3 regions of the Streptomyces sp. NPDC093111 genome follow, and region 3 is predicted to be linked to each of the others. Evidence: riboswitches for the same ligand, from Rfam matches in the RefSeq annotation. Region 3 holds a riboswitch; each other region holds the start of a gene.

The links. A riboswitch is a leader RNA that binds a small molecule or an ion and turns the genes downstream of it on or off. The one in region 3 is predicted to bind cyclic di-AMP.
Region 1: it holds a riboswitch for cyclic di-AMP, as region 3 does, so the genes downstream of both, AB0Q96_RS24340 (LysM peptidoglycan-binding domain-containing protein) here and AB0Q96_RS11240 (LysM peptidoglycan-binding domain-containing M23 family metallopeptidase) in region 3, are expected to answer to the same signal.
Region 2: it holds a riboswitch for cyclic di-AMP, as region 3 does, so the genes downstream of both, AB0Q96_RS19095 (M23 family metallopeptidase) here and AB0Q96_RS11240 (LysM peptidoglycan-binding domain-containing M23 family metallopeptidase) in region 3, are expected to answer to the same signal.

Annotation. Positions count from the first base shown of each region.
Region 1 is NZ_JBFBNW010000013.1:299,305-302,567, reverse strand. Features, by position in the region: gene AB0Q96_RS24345 (hypothetical protein) at 1-828, opposite strand, end outside; cyclic di-AMP (ydaO/yuaA leader) riboswitch at 1,388-1,543, shown strand; gene AB0Q96_RS24340 (LysM peptidoglycan-binding domain-containing protein) at 1,548-2,435, shown strand; gene AB0Q96_RS24335 (oxidoreductase) at 2,549-3,263, shown strand, end outside.
Region 2 is NZ_JBFBNW010000010.1:121,810-125,072, forward strand. Features, by position in the region: gene AB0Q96_RS19085 (pitrilysin family protein) at 1-70, shown strand, start outside; gene AB0Q96_RS19090 (pitrilysin family protein) at 97-1,464, shown strand; cyclic di-AMP (ydaO/yuaA leader) riboswitch at 1,667-1,833, shown strand; gene AB0Q96_RS19095 (M23 family metallopeptidase) at 1,846-2,616, shown strand; gene AB0Q96_RS19100 (GntR family transcriptional regulator) at 2,788-3,263, shown strand, end outside.
Region 3 is NZ_JBFBNW010000005.1:408,941-412,203, reverse strand. Features, by position in the region: gene AB0Q96_RS11245 (SGNH/GDSL hydrolase family protein) at 1-669, opposite strand, end outside; gene AB0Q96_RS11240 (LysM peptidoglycan-binding domain-containing M23 family metallopeptidase) at 841-1,812, opposite strand; cyclic di-AMP (ydaO/yuaA leader) riboswitch at 1,817-1,971, opposite strand; gene AB0Q96_RS11235 (tyrosine-protein phosphatase) at 2,345-3,142, shown strand; gene AB0Q96_RS11230 (DUF6126 family protein) at 3,165-3,263, opposite strand, start outside.

The DNA of each region.
Region 1 (3,263 bases), on a different contig from region 3:
CTCGCCGAGTTGCTCCAGCTCTCGTACGGCCTCCCACTCGCGGTACGCCGCGTCCGCCGCGCGGGTGTTCTCGGCGTACCGCTCCAGCGCCTCCACCCGCTCCTCCAGCGCGCTCGACGACAGCCGCAGCGCCTGCCGCTGAGTCCGCAGCACCTCCTCCACCCGCGAGCCGGAGGCGTCCCCGGCAGCGGTGCGCACCCTCCGCGCCAGCCGGGTCAGCTCGGCCAGGCGCTGGGCGATCTCGTACTGTTGGGCCGGCAGCGTCACGTCGTTGGCGATGTCGTCCAGCAGCCCTTCCCGGTCGACCTGCGACTGGAGTACCGCCGTCACGGCGGCCTGGGCGCGTTCCATCCGGCGCAGCGGCGAGTGGCCCAGCAGCTCGCGCAGGGAGTCGTCGCCGAAGTCCTCGGCCAGGTAGTAGCGGCCGTGGCGCAGCCGGGCCACCCGCTGCCGCTCGTCGGTCCCGCAGCCGAGGACGACGATCAGCAGCCAGGCCAGCAGGTGCACGCCCACGACGGTCAGGACGAACGCCTCGAACCCGAACTGGACCCCGACCCAGATCAGCCCCGCCTGCGCCGCGAGCCCGACGGCCAGGCCGGGCCACACGCCGATCAGCGCCCACAGGATCGTCACCGGCAGGAGCGCGCACACCGCGGAGACCCCCAGGGCCGTCCAGATGTCCGCCTTGGTACGGCCGCCCAGCCCCGGATCCTCGGGCAGCGGCAGCGTGGCTGGGAAGAGTCCGTCGGCGGACTTCTCCAGCAGCGCGCGCTCCGCGCCTTCGAGGGCCGGATCCACCACCGGCCGCAGCGCAATGTCCTGCGCCATTCAGCAACACCCCCCACAGGTCGGGGGAGATCGTGACACACGCCAAAGGGGCTGCCCCCGCCACCCCTGTTCCCGGCCGCCGACTGACCGCTCGGGCCGGCGTGCGCGAGCACGTGCGGAAGCCGGCCGGCACAGCGGTGCGGTTCGCCCGCCACTGCCCTGGACCGGCGTGATCACCGACGCCCACCCGACGCGACAGCCGGGCCATCAGCCCGGCTGCCACCAGTCCGAACAGCCGAAACGGCCCGCCGAAGGAACCGACGGACCGTCACGGAGGATCGAGGCTAAGTTCTCAAATCCATTGGATTCGGACATGTCCTATTAAGTAGGGCCTGGTGATCTGAGTCACGGTCGGGCATTCTCCCGGAATGCTGTCGTGGCGTCATGCGCGAACCCCCGGGAACGAGTTGGGGAAAAGGATCACGACGCGTCGATTGATCCATTTCCGCCCCGTAAAAGATCTGCTTGCTTTTGCGAATCAGGCGCTTGTTCTCGCCGTTCGCCTTCGCCTACGGTCACCCGTCATCCGGACGGAACGCCGAATCCTGCCGCCGCCCGGGCACCGCACTCACTCACCCGTACGGCAGGAGCGGGGGACCCAGGTTCTCCGCCGTCCCGGTCTCCGGGGCGGCTCGGGGTGAAGCCGCGCGCCAGCGCGGCCGGGCAGCTCCTGCTCGAACCCGACAGCTCACCTCGCAGGCGAAGGAGAGGAATGCGCCATGCGTGGAACCGGGAAGCACCGCCGCCGCACGACCACCCCGCTCGCCCGAGGGCTGGCCGTCGTCGGCATCACCGGCAGCGCCGCACTCGCCCTGCCGCTCGCCGCGGCCACCGGCGCGTCGGCCCAGACCCCGAGCGCCCCGAGGGCCGTCCACTCGGTGGCGAACGTCGCGTCCGTCACATCCGTCGCAGTCGAAAAGGCCGTGGCCCAGACGGTGAAGACGAACGGTCTCGTGCGCTATTCCGTGGTCGCCGGCGACTCGCTCTCGAAAATCGCCCGGAAGCACCACGTGAGCGGCGGCTGGAAGACGATCTACCGCGACAACCGCGCCGCCGTCGGCGCGGACCCGAGCCTCATCCGTCCCGGCCTGCGACTCGCCCTCGACACCGGGAACGCCAAGGGCACCGACAACGCCGCGCGCCCGGCGGCGGCGCGTCCGGCCGCCGCGACCGGCGCCGCCGCCGCGCTCCCGGCGGTCGCCCGTCAGGCGTCCGCCGCCTCGCCCGCCGTGGTCCAGGCCGCGGCCCAGGCGCCCGCCGTCTCCTCCGCCGCCGCCATCTCGTACTCGAACGACCTGGACGGCTGGATCCGCGAGTCGCTCGCCATCATGGCCAAGAACGGCATCCCTGGCACCTACGACGGCATCCACCGCAACATCATGCGCGAGTCCTCGGGCAACCCGCTGGCCATCAACAACTGGGACTCCAACGCCCTCGCCGGCACCCCGTCCAAGGGCCTGCTCCAGGTGATCGAGCCCACCTTCCGGGCCTACCACGTCGCCGGCACCCCCTTCGACCTGTACGACCCGGTCGCCAACATCACCGCCGCCTGCAACTACGCGGCCGACCGCTACGGCTCGATCGACAACGTCAACAGCGCCTACTGACGGCACCGCGCGAGCTCTCCCGGCCGAGGCGCTTCGCCGAGGTGTCCCTATGATTGTCGTTACCCTCGGTAGCGGCAGCATGGGGGCACCACGGCCGGAAGGAGCCATCGGAGATGACGGGCTGGAACGCGCGGAACATCCCCTCCCAGGGAGGGCGCACGGCGGTGGTCACCGGAGCCAACAGCGGCATCGGATACGTCACCGCCCGCGAGCTGGCCCGCGCCGGGGCCCACGTCGTCCTCGCCTGCCGCAGCCGCACCCGCGGCGAGGCCGCCCTGTCCCGGCTGCGCGACGAGGTCCCGCACGCCTCCGCCGCGTTCGCACCGCTCGACCTCGGCGACCTCGCCTCCGTGCGCGCCTTCGCCGCCGCCCGCGCCGAAGCCGACGAGCGACTCGACCTGCTCGTCAACAACGCGGGCGTGATGGCCCTGCCCCACGGCCGCACCGCCGACGGCTTCGAAACCCAGTTCGGCGTGAACCACCTCGGCCACTTCGCGCTCACCGGGCTGCTCATGCCCCAGCTGCTGCGCACCCCGGACGCCCGGATCGTCAGCCTCTCCAGCGGCTTCCACGCGCTCGCCGACCTGGACCACACCGACCTCAACGCCGAACGCGGCTACCGGCGCTGGATCGCCTACGGGCGGTCCAAGACGGCCAACCTCCTCTTCGTCCACGAACTCTCCCGCCGCCTGGCCGCCGCCGGCTCCGGGATCGTCGCGGCCGCCGCCCACCCCGGCTACGCCGCCACCAACCTGCAGACGGCCGGCCCCCGACAGGAGGGCCGCAAGACCGCCGCGCGCCTGATGGAACTGGGCAACCGGATCATCG
Region 2 (3,263 bases), on a different contig from region 3:
CGCCGTGCTGGTCTACGAACCGGTGGGCGCCGACGCCGACAGCGACGAGGAAGAGGGAGCGGACCAGTGACCGACACGGCCGCGTCTTTGACGAGCATGACCTTCCATCCGCAGCCCCAGCCGGGCGAGGCCAAGCCCTGGGCCTTCCCCGCCCCGGAACGCGGCGCCCTGGACAACGGGCTGACCGTGCTGCGCTGCCACCGCCCCGGCCAGCAGGTGGTGGCCGTCGAGATCTCCCTCGACGCGCCGCTGGACGCCGAGCCCGAGGGCCTGGACGGCGTGGCCACGATCATGGCCCGTGCCCTGTCCGAGGGCACCGACCAGCACTCCGCCGAGGAGTTCGCCGCCGAACTGGAGCGCTGCGGCGCCACCCTCGACGCGGCGGCCGACCACCCGGGCGTACGGGTCTCCCTGGAGGTCCCGGTCTCCCGGCTCCCCAAGGCGCTCGGCCTGCTCTCCGAGGCGCTGATCGCCCCGGCGTTCGACGAGTCCGAGGTCGAGCGGCTGGTGCGCAACCGGCTGGATGAGATCCCGCACGAGTCGGCCAACCCGGCCCGCCGCGCGGCCAAGCAGCTCTCCAAGGAGCTGTTCCCGGCCTCCGCGCGCGTCTCCCGGCCGCGTCAGGGCACCGAGGAGACCGTCGCCGCGATCGACGCCACCGCGGTCCGCGCCTTCTTCGACGCGCACGTGCGGCCCGCCACGGCCACCGCCGTGGTCGTCGGCGACCTCACCGACGTCGACCTCGACAAGGTGCTCGCCGAGACGCTGGGCGCCTGGACGGGCACCGCGGCCGACCGGCGGCGCATGCCGGCCTTCTCGGCCGACGACACCGGCCGGGTCGTCATCGTGGACCGCCCCGGCGCCGTCCAGACGCAGCTGCTCATCGGCCGCGTCGGCGCCGACCGCCACGACCGCGTGTGGCCGGCCCAGGTGCTCGGCACGTACTGCCTCGGCGGCACCCTCACCTCCCGTCTGGACCGCGTCCTGCGTGAGGAGAAGGGCTACACGTACGGCGTGCGCTCCTTCGGCCAGGTGCTGCGCTCCGACAGCGAGGGCAACGGGGCGTCGCTGCTCGCCATCAGCGGCTCGGTCGACACCCCGAACACGGGCCCGGCACTTGACGACCTGTGGAAGGTGCTGCGCACCCTCGCCGCCGACGGTCTGACGGACGCCGAGCGCGATGTGGCCGTGCAGAACCTGGTGGGCGTCGCGCCGCTCAAGTACGAGACGGCGGCCTCCGTCGCGGGCACGCTCGCCGACCAGGTCGAGCAGCACCTCGCGGACGACTACCAGGCACAGTTGTACGCGCGGCTCGCCGAGACCGGCACCGTGGAGGCGACCGCGGCCGTGGTCAACGCCTTCCCGGTGGACCGGCTCGTCACCGTGCTCGTCGGTGACGCGGCGCAGATCGAGGAGCTGGTGCGCGCCCTCGGCATCGGTGAAGTGACGGTCGTGACCGGCTGATTGAGCCGCTGTCACACCGACTCGGGGACCCCGACGACCTGGTTCGTCGGGGTCCTCCCGTTTGTCCGTATTGTTGAGAAGTGTGGTCTTCTGCCCTGTGGCATGTCTTACAAAAAGGCGTGTCTGTTTGGCGATTGACAGAAGATCGGCCTAGCTTCGATCCGACTGTTCGTCCGTAGTACGACGCCGCATCCGCGGCAACGGGCAGTCATCGCCGAGTCCCCGTAAGGCGCGAGCCTGGGGAGCCGGGGACCCAACGCAGTCCCTGGGGTGAATCGGACGCCTTCGCTCAGCGAGCGGAGGGGCCCGTAGGAGACCTTCCTGCTCCGAACCCGTCAGCTAACCCGGTAGGCGAGAGGGAAGGAAAGGATCAGCCACTACATGGCGTTCACCCGTGCCACCGGGAAGCATCGTGGACCGAGCCGTCTGGCGCGCCGCGGAGTGGGCATCGCCGGTGTGGCGACCCTCGCGACCACCGGCGTCATCGGCACCCTGGCCTCCCCGGCGTTCGCCGCCGACACGGAGCCCGTCTCCCCCGAGGACACCGGCCTCACCCAGGTGATCACCGCCGAGTCCCTCGCCGACCGGGTCGACGCCCAGGCCGCCGCCCAGGAGAAGGAGGCGGTCGAGACCGCCGCCCGGGCCAAGGCCGCCGCCGAGGCGAAGCGCAAGGCCGAGGCCCGTGCCAAGGAGCTCCGCGCCGCCAAGGAGCGCGCCGCCCGTGAGGCCGAGCGCAAGCGCCTGAGCTCCTTCCAGCTCCCCGTCTCCGGCTCGTACGTGAGCACCGGCTACAAGACCGGCGGCTCGCTCTGGTCCTCCGGCCACCACTCCGGCATCGACTTCCACGCCTCCTACGGCTCGCAGGTCGTCTCCGTGGGCTCGGGCACCGTCGTCGAGGCCGGCTGGGGCGGCGCCTACGGCAACAACATCGTCATCAAGATGAACGACGGCACGTACACCCAGTACGGTCACCTCTCCTCGATCGGCGTCTCCGTCGGCCAGACGGTCACCCCCGGCGAGCAGATCGGCATCTCCGGCTCCTCCGGCAACTCGACCGGCCCGCACCTCCACTTCGAGGCCCGCACGAGCGCCGAGTACGGATCGGACATCAACCCGATCACCTACCTCCGTGCCCGCGGGGTCCACGTCTGACGTGTGAATTCTGTGAAGAAGCCCCGGCTCGAACGAGCCGGGGCTTCTTTTTTGTGGCCGAATTACCGGGCGGCATCGGAAATTCCGACGTCCTGCAATAGAGTTCGCGAGAGTCGCGGGACGGGCGCCACTCGACGGGGTTTCGCGCGGATCACATTACGGAGGTCGGCCATGCGTGTTCCCGCGCACTCGGTATGCACGGCGATCCGGGACGACATCGTCTCCGGCGTCTTCGAGCGGGGCGCCCGGCTGACCGAGGAGCAACTCGCCCGCCGCTACGGCGTCTCCCGCGTCCCGGTCCGCGAGGCACTGCGCACCCTGGAGTCCGAGGGCTTCGTGGTCACCCGCCGGCACGCCGGCGCCCATGTCGCCGAGCCCACCGAGCAGGAGGCGGCCGACCTGCTCGACGTCCGGACCCTCCTGGAGCCGCTGGGGGCCGCCCGCGCCGCCCAGCGCCGCACCGAGGCGCACCTCAAGGTGCTGCGCGGGCTGGTCAGGCTGGGGCAGGAGCGGGCCAGGCGCGGCCAGGGCGACGACCTGGGCTCCCTCGGCGCCTGGTTCCACGAGACGCTGGCCCAGGCGTCCGGCAGCCCGCCGCTCACCGCGCTCCTCACCCAGCTGCGGCACAAGATCGCGTGGATGTACGC
Region 3 (3,263 bases):
CAGGGTGCCGCGCGGAGGCCGCGGCGGCCACGGCTGGTCCGGGTCGGCCGGCACCGGCAGACCGAGGACCTGGGCGGCGCGCAGCGCGACCCGGGTGTGCCCCTCGGCCGACAGGTGGAGCCGGTCGTCGTCCCAGGCCCGTCGGTCCTGGACCGACTTCAGCGACCACAGGTCGAGCACCGGGCAGTCGTAGCGGTCGGCGATGCTCCGGACGTGGGCGGTGTAGGTGGCGATCTTCCCGCGCAGGTGCTTCAGGACGGGTACGTCGCGCGTGTCGAAGCCGGTCGTCACCATGACGGTGCCCACGGCGGAGGTCAGGTCGGCGACCGCGCGCTCGAAGCGCTCGGCCACGTCGTCGGGGTCGGTGCCGGGGCGGATGATGTCGTTGCCGCCGGCGCAGAAGGTCACCAGGTCGGGGGCGAGCTCCTTCGCCCGCGGGACCTGCTCCGCGACGATCTGGTCGAGAAGGCGCCCCCGCACCGCCAGGTTGGCGTAGCGGAAGGCGTCGTTCTCCGGCAGCTGGTCGGCGAGCAGGACCGCGAACCGGTCCGCCCATCCGACGTACGTCCCGTCGGGGCCGGGGTCGCCGACGCCCTCCGTGAAGCTGTCACCGATCGCCGCGTACGACCCGAATGCGTTCTTGTCTCTTGTTCTCGAATCGTCTGCCACGGGAACACATCTTTCCCTTATGGATGTGACCTACGCGACCGTAAGGAGGGGTTGACGGCGGGTGACATATGCCACCGATAAAGATTCCGCCAAGCCGGAATACACCACGGGCCCGGCACGTGGGTGCCGGGCCCGCGGGGTGAACCCGTGGAGTTCGCGGGGTCAGCCTCCTCAGATGCTGACGCCGTGCTGGCGCAGGACGGCCAGCGGGTCGATGTCGGAGCCGTACTCCGGCCCGGTGCGCATCTCGAAGTGCAGGTGGGGTCCGGTGACGTTGCCGGTCGCGCCGGAGAGGCCGATCTGCTGGCCGCCGCTGACCGTCTGGCCGGCGGAGACGGAGAGCGAGGAGAGGTGGCCGTACTGCGAGAAGGTGCCGTCGGCGTGCTGGATGACGACCTGGTTGCCGTACGCGCCGCCCCAGCCGGCCGAGTAGACGGTGCCCGGTCCGACCGCGCGGACGGTGGTGCCGGTGGAGGCGATGAAGTCGACACCGGTGTGGTAGCCGGAGGACCACATCGAGCCGGAGGCCCGGTACGGGGTGGAGACGGCGCCGCCGGCGATGGGGGTGACCCAGCCGGAGGAGGAGGTCTGCCCGGCCGAGGAGGACGCGGCGGAGGAAGAGGAAGAGGTCGACGCGGAGGACGACGAGTCCGTCGAGGCGGCGGCCGAGGAACGCGCGTCGCCACGGGAGGCGCGGGTGCCGTCGCCGGCGCTCTGCGCGGTGCGCTCGGGGGCGGCGGCCTTCGGCGCCTGGGCCTTGGCGGTGCTCTTGGCGCCGAGGGTGAGCTTCATGCCGGGGAGGATCAGCGAGGGGTTCTCGCCGACGACCTGGCGGTTGTCGCGGTAGAGCTTCTGCCAGCCGCCGGCCAGGTGGTGCTCACCGGCGATCTTGGACAGGTAGTCGCCTCGGACGACGGTGTACGCCTTGGGGGCGGCGGCGGGCGCGGCGGCCGGGGCCTGGGCGGGGGCCGCGGCGGCGACGGCCTGCGGGGCCTTCGCGACCGGGGCGGCCTGCTCGGCGGCGTGCGCGCCGGTCGCGCCGATGAGCGGCAGGGCGACGACGGCGCCACCGGTGCCGGCGGCGACGAACCCGCGGGTGATCGGGTTGACCTTGGGACGGCGGTGCTTACCCTTCGCGGGCATGGTGAATTCCTCTCCGTCGCCTGCGAGGTGAGCTGTCGGGTTCGGACTGGAGATGTCCGGCCGCGCTCACGCGCGGCTTCACCCCGAGCCGTCCTTGTTCGAGGGATCGGCGTAGTACCTGGGTCCCCCGCTCCTGCCTTGTACGGGTGGTGTGCGGATTCCGGGCGGCGGCAGGATTAGGCGGTCCGTCCGGATTGAGCGCGACGCTAGACGAGGCGGGTGGGCGGGAACAAGCCACCGATTTTCCGACAGTGACTCAGGCGCGATTTCCGGCCGGAATTACGGTCACCCTGCGTGGATGACGGTCCCTCGATTTCCCTTTCCGGAAGGGAATTTGGAAAAGACGATCAGGCACGGTCCGTCACGTCTATGACCCTGCTCACGCACCGGATCTCATCTCCCCCGGTATCAGGGCGCGTTACCCCTAACGGTTCAATTCGGGCAGAACGCCCATTCCAGCCCGAGGGGGTGCGGTCGGGGCTCCTCACCTGGATGATTGCCTCAGGAACCCATCGCGAGACCAGGAGCATCCGTGACGCAGACGACGACCGAACCCGAGCTGACCGGCGTTCGCAACTTCCGCGACCTCGGCGGGCTGCCGACGGTGGACGGACGGAGCGTGCGCGCCGGACGCCTCTTCCGCAGCGGCCATCTGGCGCACGCCACGGCGGAGGACGCGACGTTTCTCGCCACCCTCGCCTTGCACACCGTCTTCGACTTCCGCAACGAGGCCGACCGGCGCATGGAGGGGGCGGACGTGGAGCTGCCCGGCGTGCGGAACGTGAACATACCCCTCAACGACCCCGCCGACGGAAAGGAGTTCTGGAAGCTGGTGCGCTCGGGCGACCTGACGCAGCTGCGCGAGATCCTGGGCGACGGCAAGGCCGCGGCCCGGATGTCCGAGTCGTACCAGAAGATGATCGTGGAGCGGACGGCCGACCACAGCCGCATCCTGCACGCGATGGCCGAGGAGAGCGTCCCGGCCCTGATGCACTGTGCCGCCGGCAAGGACCGCGCCGGTCTGTCCATCGCGATCACGCTGCTCGCCCTCGGCGTCGAGCGCGAGGCGATCGAGGCGGACTACGTGAAGTCGAACGAGCCGCACCGCCGGTACAAGGTGCAGCGCAGCTCCACCGCCGAGGACGCCATGACGCCCGAGGTGATGGAGCTGCTGAGCCCGCTCTTCGACGCGCGGGTGGAGTACCTGCGGGCCGCCTTCACGACCATCGAGGAGACCTGGGGCTCGGTCGACGCCTACCTGACGGAGGGCCTGGGGCTCGCCCCGGAGACCCGGGAGCGGCTGCGCGAGCGGCTGCTCGTCGAGGCGTAGCCCGCGCGCGCCCTCCCGGTCGCTACTGCCCGCCGCCCATCGCGAACAGCAGGTAGAGGAAGCCGGCGAAGAGGTGCCCGGCGATCAGGTAGGCGAAGAGGCGGAGCACCAGCCCCTTGGG